Regions from separate parts of the Nonomuraea sp. NPDC048901 genome, predicted to be linked through region 2. Evidence: riboswitches for the same ligand, from Rfam matches in the RefSeq annotation. Region 2 holds a riboswitch; the other holds the start of a gene.

Region 1 (7,160 bases), on a different contig from region 2:
GACGCACCGGGGCTGGAGTTCGTCGCGAGCTCGCCCGTCTATGAGACCGACCCGGTCGGCGGTCCCGCCGGGCAGCGCCCCTACCTCAACGCGATCGTCATCGCCGAGACCTCGCTCCAACCGCAGGCGCTGCTGGAGCGGGCGCAGGGCGTCGAGAATGCCTTCGGGCGGGAGCGCAAGGAACGCTGGGGCCCGCGCACGCTCGACATCGACCTGATCGTCGTGGGTGACACGGTCTCCGACGACCCCGACCTGACGCTGCCGCACCCGCTCGCGCACGAGCGGGCCTTCGTCCTCGTCCCGTGGGCGGATGTGGACCCCGACGGCGTGCTGCCCGGCCAGGGCCAGGTCGCCGACCTGCTCACGGACCTCGACCAGAGCGGCGTACGGCTGCGTGCTGACCTCAAGCTGCAGAGCCCGGATTGAGGCCCACTCGCCCCGGCCTGCTGGTCGGCATCATCGTCGTCGTGGCGCTGGTCGCCTGGATGGTGGTCAGGGAGTTCTACGCCGACCTGCCCATCGTGCCGTGGACCGCCATCCCCACCGTCCTACTGCTGGCCCTCGGAGAGGCCTACAGCGGATGGGTGACGAAGGCCCGGATCGACCGCAAACCTGACACCAAGCCGGTCGAGCCGCTGGCGGTGGCCCGGCTGGCGGCCTTGGGCAAGGCGTCGGCCTATGTGGGTGCGGTGTTCGCGGGTGTCTTCGGTGGGTTCGTCCTGCACACGGTCCAGCTGTTCACCAGGGAGACGCCGCGGTTCGAGTTCTTCATCGCGGTGGGCTCGCTGCTGGCGTTCGTGGTGCTGATCTGCGCCGCCCTCTTCCTGGAACACGCTTGCCGCATCCCGAAGGACCCGGAGGATCAGCGGCCCAGGTAGAGCGTGACAGTGTGCTCGACGTCGGACGTCATGGGCTCAAGCTAGCGGCCATGGTCAACTCTTGTCCGGCACTTGTTCGGCAGGAGCCCGCTTGCGGCCGAAGAGGTAGATGACCGGGAGGGTGCAGATCAGCGGGCCCAGGATGGCGAGCGGGCGTTCCAGCCACCATCTGAGGTCCGGTGGCACCTCGCCGCCGAGCGTGCCGAAGAACCACCACAGCAGACCCAGCGCGATCGCCATCCCTGTGGTGTGGAAGAGGAACAGCGGCAGGGCGTAGCGGTTGATGGTGCCGTTGACCCGGCGCCACCCGGGCTTCTCCAGGACGCGCTCCATCGACGGCCGCAACACCTCCACCAGGCCGATCTGGAAAAGCAGCAGCGCCACGATGACGAAGGTGGGCGGCGCCATGTTCGACCACTTGTCACCCGGCACCCCGACCATCGAGCCCGGGTAGATACCCGAGTAGACCAGGCCGAACAGGGCGAACAGCCCGGTCCACAGGACCCCCACGTCATAGCGCCTGGGCAGGATGACGATCCGGTCGTAGAAGAAGCCGGCCTGGTGGGCCAGCCCCCAGACGATGATCATGTTCAGCCAGCCGACCCACTCGACGCCGTACCGGAAGCGGACCACGTCGATCACCAGGGCGGCGCCGCCCAGCCAGATGAGAGCCAGCACGTCGTAGTGGCGGTGCACCCACAACGCCACGGGCAGCAGCGCGATCAGCACCAGGTAGACGCCGAGGAACCAGAGCGGGCTGAGCACGAGCAGCACCACTCGCCACATCCACTCGACGTGGAACACCCAGGTCACGACCGCGCCGATGGTGAGCCACACGCCCGACAGCACGAGCGCGGGGGCGGCCAGCGCGCGGATGCGCCGCCAGACGAACCGGCCGATGCCGATGCCGCGGGCCTGGGCGCGGCTCCACGACAGCAGGTGTACGTGGCCGCCGACGTAGAAGAAGAGCGGCAGCACCTGAAGCAGCCAGGTGAGTATCCACAGCCCCGAGGTGAAGCCGAGCGGGCTGGTCGGTTCGGGGCCCTCGGGCTTCCACTGCAGGATGGTGAACGCCCAGTGCCACACCACCACCACGATCAGACTGAGAGCGCGCAGCCAGTCGACATATTTGTCCCGCTGCGGAGTCGCGACGTCGGTCACTTGTCGATGTCACCCACGACGAAGAACATCGAGCCGAGGATCGCCACCATGTCGGCCACCAGATGCCCGGGCAGCATCTCCCGGAGCACCTGGATGTTGCTGTAAGACGCGGAGCGCAGCTTGAGCCGCCATGGAGTCTTGTCCCCCTTGGACACGAGGTAGTAGCCGTTGATGCCGAGCGGGTTCTCGGTCCAGGCGTACGTGTGGCCCTCCGGCACCTTGAGCACCTTGGGCAGTCGCTGGTTGATGGGACCCGGCGGCAGCGAGCGCAGCCGGTCGACGCACGCGTCGGCCAGGTCCAGCGAGACTCTGAGCTGGTCGAGCAGGATCTCGAAGCGGGCGTGGCAGTCGCCCGCGCCGCGCGTGACCACCTTCACCGGCAGCTCGGGATAGGCCAGGTACGGCTGGTCGCGCCGCAGGTCGAGGTCGACACCGGAGGCACGGGCGATGGGGCCGCTCACGCCGTACTGCAGGATCTGCTCGCGGGTCAGGACGCCGACACCCTTGGTACGGGCCAGGAAGATCTCGTTGTTGAGGATGAGATTCTCGATGTCGGGCACCCGGCGCCGGGTCTCGGCGACGGTCTCCGACACCCGGTCCAGCCAGCCGTACGGCAGGTCCTCCTTCAGCCCGCCGACCCGGTTGAACATGTAGTGCATCCGGCCGCCGGAGATCTCCTCCATCACGGCCTGGATGCGCTCGCGCTCGTTGAAGGCGTAGAAGATGGGGGTGATCGCGCCCAGCTCCAGCGGGTACGAGCCGAGGAACATCAGGTGGCTCAGCACCCGGTTGAGCTCGGCCAGCAGCGTACGCGCCCACACGGCCCGTACCGGCACCTCCATGCCCAGCATGCGCTCGGCGGCCAGCACCACGCCCAGTTCGTTGGCGAACCCGGCCAGCCAGTCGTGCCTGTTGGCCAGCATGATGATCTGCCGGTAGTCGCGGACCTCGAACAGCTTCTCCGCGCCCCGGTGCATATAACCGATGATCGGCTCGGCCGTGGCGATGCGCTCGCCGTCGAGGGTGAGCCGCAGCCTGAGCACCCCGTGCGTCGACGGGTGCTGTGGGCCGATGTTGAGGATCATGTCCTCGGTGGCCAGCTCTTTCGCCCCGACGCCGATCCCGACCACGCGTTCCGTCATATGGCAATGCTGCCACCGGCAGTCGTGGTGATCCAGCACAGGAAGAGGTCAAGGAACCCTATATCGGCGCATTCCGCCCACTGGACCGGGGAGGAACATCGAGAACGGGGGGAGAAAACCGTGCAAAGAATTCTTTTCGATCTTGCCGCTCTGATCTCGCGGGTGGCGATCGGCGTGATCTTCGTGACCCACGGGTGGCAGAAGATGCAGATCGGGGTACCGGTCACGGCCGCCGCCTTCAACCAGATGGGAATACCGCTGCCGTGGCTCTCGGCCGGGTTCGCCATTCTCGTCGAGACCGTCGGCGGGGTCCTGCTCATCATCGGCCTGCTGGTCCGGCTGGCGGCCCTCGGGCTGGTGGTCGACATGCTGGGCGCGATCATCTTCGTCCACGGCGCCCACGGCGTCCTGATCCAGAACGGCGGCTGGGAGCTCGCCGGCGCGCTGGCCGTGGCCTGCCTGCTGCTCGTGGCTGTGGGCGGCGGCCGGCTCGGCATCGACGGCATCCTGCACAACAGCTACCGGCGGCGCGCCGAGCGTCGCGCGGCCGAGCAGGATCTCGCCGGCCACGCGCCGGCCACCTCCATCAGGCCGGAGGCCCCATCGGAGGCGGACACCGCCCCCAGGCCGGAGGCCCCATCGGAGGCGGACACCGCCCCCAGGCCGGTGCCACCGACCGCCCGGGGCGGTGACATGCGGAACGTCGATGACGTCGTCGCCGACGAGCCGTCACGCGGACGTTCACCGAGCGCCTGACCTCAACCCGCCGCGCGAAGGTTCGCCATCGCGCGACCTCAGCGGGCGGCGACGCGGCGGCTGTCGTGCCGCGTCCGTGACCTCAGCGGGCGGCGAGGTCGCGGAGGGCGTCTACGAGGCGGTCCACGTGCTCCTCCGTGGTGCCGATGCCGATCGAGGCGCGGACCGCGGAGGCCGTGTCGTCCTCGCAGCCGCCGTCCGCGGTGCCGAGCAAGTGCCGGACGAACGGGTGCGCGCAGAACTTGCCGTCACGCACGCCGATGCCGTACTCGCCCGACAGCACCTCGGCCACCTCGCGCGCCGAGTGCCCGTCCACGACGAACGAGACGATGCCCACGCGCGGCTGGTCCGGCCCCCAGAGCGACAGCTCGCGCACGCCCTCGATCGCGGCCAGGCCGGACCGGAGCCGGGCGATGAGCCGCTCCTCCTCGCGCACCAGCTCGGTCCAGCCGGTCGCGCTGAGCGCGTCGCAGGCGGCGGCCACGGCGATGGCGCCCAGGACGTTCGGGGTGCCCGCCTCGTGACGCGGTTCGGCGTCCTCGTGCCACTCGATGTCCTCGTCGACGGAGCGTACGGCGCCGCCGCCCTTGAGGTACGGCTCGCCGGAGGAGAGCCAGTCACGGCGGCCGACCAGCACCCCGGCCCCGAAGGGCGCGTAGAGCTTGTGCCCGGAGAAGGCGACGTAGTCGAGGTCGAGCGCGGTCAGGTTGAGCCGCCGGTGCGGCACCAGCTGGGCGGCGTCCACCAGGATGCGGGCTCCGTGGCGGTGCGCGATGTGCGCCAGGGCGGCGATGGGCCAGAGCTCGCCGGTGACGTTCGAGGCGGCGGTGACCACGAGCAGCTTGGGGCCGTCGATCCCGGCCAGCGCCTCGTCGGCGGCGCGGACGGCCTCGCCGGGGAAGGCGGGCGGCGCCAGGCGTACGGACTGCTTCCAGGGCAGCAGGGAGGCGTGGTGCTCGGTGTCGAACACGACCGCGGTCGTGCCCTCGGGCAGGCAGCGGGCCAGCAGGTTCGTCGCGTCGGTGGTGTTGCGGGTGAAGATCACGGCGTCGTCGGGCCGGGCGCCGACGAAGGCCCTGACCGTGTGGCGGGCCTGCTCGTAGCGGGCGGTGGTGAGCTGGGAGGCGTAGCCCGCGCCGCGGTGCACGCTGGAGTAGGCCGGGAGCGCGGCGGTGACGGCGGCACTGACCGGCTCCAGACAGGGGGCGCTCGCCGCGTAGTCGAGGTTGGCGTACGTCACCAGCCTGCCGCCCTTGACCGGTACTTCCAGATCGGCGCCCAGTACGGCGGGGATCGGACGGGCGCGCTCGGCAGCCGGCGCGTCGGTGGCCTGAGCGGGCAGGGAGCTGAAGATCGTCAACGTGGACACGGCGAACCTCCTGGGGCCATCGGACCCCCGGAACACCCAGCGAGCCCGCGCTTGCCCACCACACCTCGTGGCGGACCAGGTCTTCACCCGGGGCACCCCGCCGCGGACGCGAGGGTTGCCGGCCAGCAAGCCGGGGCTGTGCGCTGGCACTCATGACCTACATCCGCACTATAACCGACACCCGGCCATGAATCGCAACCGCGAACTTATGCGGCCCCTGCCTCGTTGGTAACTGAAACCCCTGCTGTGAGGAGTACCTAATGCTGGACTGGGTGGCCGACCCTCAGATCTGGATCGGGTTTTTCACCCTGGTCGCACTAGAGATCGTTCTCGGTATCGACAACATCATCTTCATCTCCATCCTGGCCGGGAAGCTGCCGCCGGAGCAGCGCGACCGGGCCCGCGTCATGGGCCTGGCCGCGGCGCTGATCAGCCGGCTGCTCCTGCTGCTGGCGCTGTCGTGGGTGGTCCGGCTGACCACGCCATTGTTCGAGGTCTTCGGCCACGGGATATCGGGGCGCGACCTGATCCTGCTGCTGGGCGGCCTGTTCCTGCTGGCCAAGAGCGTCACCGAGATCGGGCACAGCATGGAACTGAAGGAGGAGGGCGGCAAGGGACGGGCCGTCACCTCGTTCGCCTCGGTGATCGTGCAGATCATGGTGCTGGACGTGGTGTTCTCGCTCGACTCGGTGATCACCGCCGTGGGCATGGTGGACGAGCTCGGCGTGATGATCGCCGCGGTGATCGTGGCGGTGCTGGTCATGCTGTTCGCGTCCGGGCCGATCAGCAGGTTCGTGGACAAGCATCCGAGCATCAAGATGCTGGCTCTGGCGTTCCTGGTGCTGATCGGGGTGGTGCTCATCGCCGAGGGGCTCGGCCAGCACATCTCCAAGGGCTACATCTACTTCGCGATGGCGTTCTCGGTGATCGTGGAGCTGCTCAACATCCGGATGCGGAGCAGGCATGCCAAGCAAGCCTCCTCATAAGATGAAAAAGTGCGCTTCGATCCCTGGAATCCGGATTTTGTTGCCTACCCCTACGGCGCGTACGCGGAGCTGAGGCGTGACGCCCCCGTCAGCTACTTCGAGCCGACGGGGCAGTGGCTGATCTCCCGGCACGCGGACGTGAACGCGCTGCTCAGAGACCGCCGGCTGGGCCGTTCCTACCTCCACGTGGCCACGCACGAGGAGTTCGGCAGGCCGGAGGAGCCGGCGTTCCAAGAGCCGTTCTGGCGGGTGACCAGGGCCGGCATGCTCGACGTCGAGCCGCCGGTGCACACCAGGCTGCGCCGGCTGGTCTCCAAGGCGTTCACCCCGCGCATGGTCGAGTCGCTGCGCCCCCGGGTCAGGGCCATCGCCGAGGGGCTGGTCGGGGCGTTCGTCGAGAAGGGCGGCGGCGACCTGATCGCCGAGGTGGCCGAGCCGCTGCCGGTGACCGTCATCGCGGAGATGCTCGGCGTACCCGAGGCGGACCGGCACCTGCTGCGCCCCTGGTCGGCCGACATCTGCCGGATGTACGAGCTGAACCCGAGCATGGAGTCGCAGCACCTGGCCGCCAAGGCGGCGGCGGAGTTCGCCGCCTACCTCGCGGACCTGGCCCGCGAGCGTGCCGTACGACCGGGCGACGACCTGATCAGTGCGCTCGCGGCGATCGAGGAGCTCACCGAGGACGAGCTGGTCGGTACGTGCGTGCTGCTGCTCAACGCCGGACACGAGGCGACCGTGAACGTGACGGGCAACGGCTGGTGGTCCCTGTTCAGGAACCCCGCCGAGCTGGTACGCCTGCGCGAGGACCGGAGCCTGCTGCCCACGGCCGTCGAGGAGCTGATGCGCTGGGACACGCCGCTACAGATGT
Region 2 (7,160 bases):
GCCGAGCTGCAACTGCTGCTCGTCTCCCTCGGCGTGAAAGGCGTGGCGATCGAGGACAAGGGCCGGGCGGTCGCCGTGCACACCCGGCGCAGCGCCGACCCCGAGGGCACGCTGGAGGCCCTGCGTGAGCCGCTGGCCGCACTGGCGAAGAAGCACGGGCTGGTCGTCGAGCCCGGCCGGCTGGTGCTCGAACTGCGGCCGCCGGGCATGGACAAAGGGCACGCGCTCGGCCTGTTCCTGGCCGAGCGGGCGGCCAGGTCGGTCATGTTCGTCGGCGACGACCTGGGCGATCTGGCGGCCTTCGACGCGGTCAGGAACTCAGGGTTGCCGGGGGTGAACGTGTGCAGCGGCTCGGCCGAGGTGACCGCGCTGGCCGAGCGGGCCGACATCGTGGTGGACGGCCCCGACGGCGTGGTGGCCCTGCTGCGGGAGCTCGCGTCGGCTTTCAAGGGGCACTAATTCGCGCTAACTCGCCTACAAGTACGCAACCCGCGTGCAAGCGCGCGCCGGTACGGTCGCGGGATGTCGAAGAGATACCTCGCCGTGGCGGGCCTGTCCGTGGCCGCCGCCCTCCTCGTCCCGGCCGCCCCTGCCTCGGCGAGCACCGCGAACCATCCGCTCAAGCTGCGCCAAGGGCTGACGCTGTCCCTTCCGAGCTCATGGAAGGTGTACGGCAAGGGCGACTGGATCCATGTCGTCACCGGCAAGTGCGCCAAGCCCAAAGGGGAGTACTTCACGCCGGAGTGCCGCGGCTTCTGGGTGCTCGGGCCCGCGGCCATCAAGGTGGGTCACGAGCTCAATCCGTACACGCCCGACCGGCCTTTCTACTCGGCGACCGACGTGGAGCCCTGCCCGCTCAACCGCAAGTGGAGCCAGACGTTCAACGGCTCGGCGGCCAAGGGGCTGCGCCAGGTCGGGCCCGGCCACAAGGCGTACTACCGCGCGTGGAAGGGCACCTGCGTCACCGGGACGGGCAAGGCGCGGGCCACCTTCGTCCAGCGGGAGTGGTACCTGCCCAAGAGCGGCGTCCTCGTCGTCGACTCATGGAACACCCCCGGCCTGCCCGGCGTACTCAAGCACGCGACCTGGCGATAAGCGCTCAGGCGCGTGGCCTGGCGATGAGCACACCGCCGGCGGCCAGCCCGATGAGGACGGGGACCAGCAGGAACGCGTTCCAGGTGCCGAAGCCGTCGGCGAGCGCGCCGAGCGCGAGTGGGCCGAGGGCCATCGCGGACCCGGCCCAGATCGGCGCGGCCGCGCCGGCCCGGTCGGGCCGGTCGCCCGCGTGCGTGATCAGCGCGGCCAGCGCGAGCGGGAAGTGCAGGGACGCGCCGAGCCCGCTGAGCGCGAGACCCGCGTAGGACAGGACGGGCCAGGTGCTCAGCCAGAAGAGCAGCCAGCCCACCGCGGTGACCGCCAGCGCGCCCAGGAAGAGCCGCGCGGGTGGCAGGCGTAAGGCCAGGTACGCGCCGGCGAACCGGCCCGCCGCCAGCCCGGCCAGGAACGCGGTCAGCCCGGTGGCCGCCGCGGCCGCGCTCAGGCCGGTGCGCGCGGCGAACAGTTCGGCGGCCCATAAGTTGAACGAGAACTCCAGCGCCACGCAGCAGCACAGCACGCCGCCCGCCACGAAAAAGCGCCACCCGGGCGGCGTCGACCGTTCGCCGACAAGCAGGGCCGCCGAGGTCGTTGCCGGGGGCCAGACCCGCGCCATCGTCACGACCAGCAGCGCGGTGAGCGCGGGGGTGAGGAGCAGCGCGGCCCGCCAGCCGAGTGCGGTCTGCGCGACCGCGCTGAGCAGGAAGGTCGCCGCCACGCCCGCCACGACGCCGACGGCGTTCGCCTCGCTCAGCGCGGCCGGGCCGGCCGGCCCGTGGTGCTCGCTGAGTGCGGCCATGGCGCTGTAGAGGGCGATCGAGCCGAAGCCGCCGGCCACGCCATAGCCGAGCAGCGTCAGGGGCAGCGCGGAGAACAGCACGATCAGGAGCACGCCCGCGTTCATCCCGGCCAGGCCGATCCAGGTGGTGGTCCGCCTGCCGTAGCGCCTGGTGAGGAGCGGGAGGGAGAGGCCGGCCAGGATCGTGCCCACGGCCATCGCGGTGCCGTGCAGGCCGGCGACCGTGCCGGAGGTGCGCTGCTGGAGGCGGAGGAGCGGCAGGGCCGCGCTCAGGCCGTAGATGAACGTGGCGAACGTACCGAGGATCAGGTAGATCAGCCAGGTCGGCCGGTCCCTGGTCAGCCGGGTGCTCTCTGAGATCGCCGACATGCTAGGCCAGCGCGTCCAGCTGGGCGGCGAACCACTTCTGCGGCGGGAGGGCGGTGGCCGCCGCCTCCAGCCGATCGCGGCGGTTCATGCGCTCCTCCTCGGGCATGACCAGCGCGTCGTGCAGCGCCACGGCCGTGCCGCTCACGTCGTAGGGGTTGACCAGGAGCGCGTGCGGGCCCAGCTCGGCCGCCGCGCCCGCCTCGCGCGAGAGCACCAGCGCGGCGCGCGACGACAGGATCGGGCCCTCCTTGGCCACCAGGTTCATGCCGTCGCGGATCGGGTTGACCAGCAGCACGTCGGCCAGCCGGTAGGCGGCCAGCGAGCGCGGGTAGTCGTCGTTGACGTTGAGTATCAGCGGATCCCAGTCCTCGGTGCCGAACTCGTCCTCGATCTCCTGGGCGCAGCGCTGCACCGAGGCGGTGTATTCGCGGTATTCGGGCAGGTCGTGCCGGCTGGGATAGGCGAACGCCAGATGCACCACCCGGCCGTGCCATTCCGGGTGGGCGAGCAGGAACTCCCGGTAGGCCACCAGCCCGCGGACGATGTTCTTGGACAGTTCGGTGCGGTCGATGCGGACGATCAGTCGGCGGTCGCCGACCTGCTCCTTGATCGCGGCGATGTTGGACTCGACGTCGGGCTCGTGGGCCCGCGCCCACAGCGCCTCGCCGTCGACTCCGAGGCCGTGCACGCCGATGCGGGTGGTCCTGCCCTCGTGGGTGACCGTACGGCCGGCCCGGTCGACCTCCGCGCCGAGCAGGGCGCGGCAGCAGTCCATGAACGCCCCCGCCCAGCGTTCGGTGAGGAAGCCGGCGTGGTCGGCGCCCAGGATGCCTTCGAGCACCTCGCGCGCGACGTCGTCGGGCAGCAGCGAGAAGTATTCGGGCGGCGCCCACGGCGTGTGGCTGAAGTGCGCGATGCGCAGGTCGGGCCGCTCGGCGCGGAGCATCGCCGGGGTCAGCGTGAGGTGGTAGTCCTGGACCATCACGCGGGCCTCGTGCCCGGCCTCCTCGGCCAGCGCCAGCGCGAACGCGCCGTTGTAGTCGCGGTAGGACTCCCACTCGCGCTCGAACCTGGTGCCGAACAACGGCGCGTTGGGAATGTCGTAGAGCAGGTGGTTGACGAACCACAGCGTGGAGTTGGCCACGGCGTTGTAGGCGCGGTGGAAGGTGGCCGGCGGGATGTCGAGCATCCGCAGCGCGCCGGTGTCGTAGCCGGCCTGGTCGAGCCGGCCGCCGGGCGCCTGGCGTACGGCACCGCGGTCACCATCGGTCAAAGCAGCACAGACCCACAGCACGCCGTCGTCCTTCAGGACCCCGGAGAGCCCGGACACCAGGCCGCCACCGCCGCGCTTCATCGTCAGCACACCGTCGTCCGAGACGGTGAACGAGACGGGTCCTCTGTTAGAGGCGACCAGGACGCTGTTCATTAAAGCTCCCTCCGACCATAGGATCCCAGCTATGGCGCTTGATGACCTAACCGAGGAACTCGCCCGCTCCGCCGCTGCCGGAGATCATCGCGCACTGGGCGAGCTCCTGAGGCGGATCGAACCCGATGTTCTGCGCCATTGCGCCCGAATCCTGCCCTATCACCAGGATGCGGAAGAGGCCTCCCAGGACACTTTGCTGGCCGTGGCGCGCAACATCGGGCGCTTCGAGGGGCGGGCCAGGTTCAGCACCTGGCTGCACATCGTGACGGCCAACTGCGCCCGTACGACCTACCGCACGCTGAAGCGCCGCTCGGCCGAGCAGACCTCCGACGAGCTCCCCATGCAGAAGCCCGACGCGCGGCGGGTCAGCGTGATCGCCGGGTCGCGGCTCGACCTGCTCGACGCGATGGAGTCGCTGGAGGCCAGCAAGCCCGACCTGGCCCAGGCCCTGGTGCTGCGCGACATCGTGCAGCTCGACTACAACGAGGTCGCCGAGCAGCTCGGCATCCCGCTCGGCACCGCGAAATCCCGCATCCACCAGGCGCGCAAGTACGTGCAGGGCGTGCTGGGGGAAGATTACCGCTGAGACTGTACGTCTCGCTTCGTGAGACGGTTGGTGGCTTGACGCGCCTGGCCAGGTAGAGTCAGCTCAGACAACTGAATATTGCTCATCCAGAGGGGTGGAGGGACCGGCCCTGCGAAGCCCCGGCAACCCTCCCGGATTCAGACTCGCGACAGGGCGAGGCCGACCGGGACAAGGTGCCAATTCCGGTCTGTGGTCAAGGTGGCCGCAGGCGAAGATGAGGGAAGGCCTCGCTTCATGTCGCACGACTTCGGACCCGCTGTCGCTCTCTCCTGCCGCGAGTGCGGCACCCGTTACGAACTCGGTCCCAGCTTCGCCTGCCTGGAGTGTTTCGGGCCGCTCGAAGCGGCCTACTCCTTCGGTGACGTCACCCGGAAGGACATCGAGTCCGGCCCCGCCAACATCTGGCGCTACCGCTCACTGCTCCCCGTGCCCGTCGACGTCGCCACCAAGCCGAACATGAACCCCGGCTGGACCAAGCTCGTCAAGGCCGGCAACCTCGGCCGCGCGCTGGGCATCAAGTCCCTGTACGTCAAGGACGACTCGGGCAATCCCACCCACTCCTTCAAGGACCGGGTGGTGGCCATCGCCGTCGAGGCGGCGCGTAACTTCGGGTTCCACACCCTTTCCTGCTCCTCTACCGGCAACCTCGCGGGCGCGGTCACGGCCGCCGCCGCACGGGCCGGGCTCGACGCGTGCGTGTTCATCCCCGCCGGGCTGGAGCAGGCCAAGATCGCCATGGCTCGCGTGTTCGGCGGCCGGCTGGTCGCCATCGAGGGCTCCTACGACGAGGTCAACCGGTTCTGCTCCGAGCTCATCGGCGACCCGCTGGGCGACAAGTGGGGCTTCGTCAACGTCAACCTGCGGCCCTACTACGCCGAAGGCTCCAAGACGCTCGCCTACGAGATCGCCGAGCAGCTCGGCTGGCGGCTGCCCGAGCAGATCATCATCCCGGTGGCCTCCGGCTCCCAGCTCACCAAGATCGACAAGGGCTTCAAGGAGCTGATCGCGCTCGGCCTGGTCGAGGACCGGCCTTACAAGATCTTCGCCGCGCAGGCCAAGGGCTGCTCTCCCGTGTCGACCGCGTACAAGGCCGGCCACGACGTGGTTCAGCCGGTCAAGCCCGACACCATCGCCAAGTCGCTGGCCATCGGCAACCCCGCCGACGGCCCGTACGTGCTCGACATCGCCCGCCGCACCGGCGGGGCGGTGGAGGACGTCACGGACCCCGAGATCGTCGCCGCCATCAAGCTGCTGGCCTCTACGGAGGGCATCTTCGCCGAGACGGCCGGCGGCGTCACCGTGGGAGTGCTGAAGAAGCTCGTCGAGACCGGGCAGCTCGACCCGGAGGCCGAGACCGTGGTGCTCAACACCGGCGACGGGCTCAAGACGCTCGACGCCGTCGCCGACGACGCCCAGCCCACGGCAGTGATCCGGCCCTCGCTCGACGCGTTCCGCGCGGCTGTCTGACAACCAGGAAAGGCAAGTTAATCATGAGCGTTTCTGTGCGGATTCCCACCATTCTGCGCACCTACACCGGTGGTAACGCGGAAGTGAGTGGGGAGGGCGCGACTCTCCGTGACGTGCTGGCGAAGCTCGACTCCGACTACCCGGGGATCGGCGCGAGAATTCTGGATGAATCGGGCAAGATTCGTCGTTTTGTCAACGTTTATGTTGGCGAAGAGGATGTCCGTTTTGTCGACGGACTTGACACGGCCGCCCCCGAAGGCGCGCAGATCTCCATCATCCCGGCGGTCGCCGGAGGGTAGTCACCCGCTCACTTCAGAAGGCGCTCCCATCTGGGGCGCCTTCTGTTTTTTCCGACAATTCAACGTTGAACGACTCACTCGCCGATGAAATGCGTAATTTGTTGATTGACTCTGTTGCCAAACGCTGTGCCACAGGTATGGTCGAGGGCGATCGTCTGGTGATTTCTCCATATGTCAGGCGATTGAGGGTCTCGCGTAGGAATGGGCGGGATCTATGAGCCCAGTAAGAGGAGTCGGAAGTGGCGCAGGGCACCGTCAAGTGGTTCAACGCGGACAAGGGCTACGGCTTCATCGCGGTAGACGGTGGCAAGGATGTATTCGTCCATTACTCAGCGATCATGATGGATGGCTATCGCTCGCTCGAACAAGGCCAGCGCGTCGAGTTCGAGATCACGCAGGGGCAGAAGGGCCCCCAAGCGGAGTCCGTGCGAGCGGTCTGAACTCACGAAGCTGGTATGTACCGGCAGGTCGCACGGCAGCGCAGTCCGGGCGAAACCACCACTCATCCTTCGTCGACTCGGCTACGGCGGGTCCGGGCGGGCCCGCCGTACTGACTGACCTGGGCATGCGGGTGTCTCAGCTTGCACTCGGCAGGGTAGAGTGCTAAACAGTTCGTTAGCACTCTCTGTTCGAGAGTGCCAACACTGGATCGGGACGATGGGGTCTGCCGAACGGAGATGCAGGCCCATGCCGTCGCGGGCGTCGGCTCGGTCCATTGAAGCCACCCTGCATCTGGGAGGTCTAGCCTTATGGCAGCCAAGATGATCGCGTTTGACGAGGACGCCCGGCGCGGTCTCGAGCGCGGCATGAACCAGCTGGCCGACGCGGTCAAGGTGACCCTGGGTCCCAAGGGCCGCAACGTCGTGCTGGAGAAGAAGTGGGGCGCTCCCACGATCACCAACGATGGTGTGTCCATCGCCAAGGAGATCGAGCTCGAGGACCCGTGGGAGAAGATCGGCGCCGAGCTGGTCAAGGAAGTCGCCAAGAAGACGGACGACGTCGCGGGTGACGGCACCACGACGGCCACCGTGCTCGCCCAGGCGCTGGTGCGCGAGGGCCTGCGCAACGTCGCCGCCGGCGCCAACCCGATGTCGCTGAAGAAGGGCATCGAGTCGGCGG

What was found. A riboswitch is a leader RNA that binds a small molecule or an ion and turns the genes downstream of it on or off. The one in region 2 is predicted to bind S-adenosylmethionine.
Region 1: it holds a riboswitch for S-adenosylmethionine, as region 2 does, so the genes downstream of both, AB0C30_RS02595 (aminotransferase class V-fold PLP-dependent enzyme) here and thrC (threonine synthase) in region 2, are expected to answer to the same signal.

What each region holds. Positions count from the first base shown of each region.
Region 1 covers NZ_JBEZFW010000001.1:513,281-520,440, forward strand. Annotated here, with positions in the region: gene folK (2-amino-4-hydroxy-6-hydroxymethyldihydropteridine diphosphokinase) at 1-426, shown strand, start outside; gene AB0C30_RS02575 (DUF3180 domain-containing protein) at 423-878, shown strand; gene AB0C30_RS02580 (acyltransferase) at 933-2,039, opposite strand; gene AB0C30_RS02585 (NADH-quinone oxidoreductase subunit D) at 2,036-3,181, opposite strand; gene AB0C30_RS02590 (DoxX family protein) at 3,302-3,937, shown strand; gene AB0C30_RS02595 (aminotransferase class V-fold PLP-dependent enzyme) at 4,020-5,279, opposite strand; SAM riboswitch class IV at 5,349-5,464, opposite strand; gene AB0C30_RS02600 (TerC family protein) at 5,567-6,292, shown strand; gene AB0C30_RS02605 (cytochrome P450) at 6,302-7,160, shown strand, end outside.
Region 2 covers NZ_JBEZFW010000040.1:36,341-43,500, forward strand. Annotated here, with positions in the region: gene otsB (trehalose-phosphatase) at 1-459, shown strand, start outside; gene AB0C30_RS58040 (hypothetical protein) at 523-1,095, shown strand; gene AB0C30_RS58045 (MFS transporter) at 1,100-2,263, opposite strand; gene AB0C30_RS58050 (trehalose-6-phosphate synthase) at 2,265-3,689, opposite strand; gene AB0C30_RS58055 (RNA polymerase sigma factor) at 3,721-4,275, shown strand; SAM riboswitch class I at 4,355-4,496, shown strand; gene thrC (threonine synthase) at 4,510-5,742, shown strand; gene AB0C30_RS58065 (MoaD/ThiS family protein) at 5,766-6,041, shown strand; gene AB0C30_RS58070 (cold-shock protein) at 6,281-6,481, shown strand; partial or broken gene groEL (chaperonin GroEL) at 6,791-7,160, shown strand, end outside.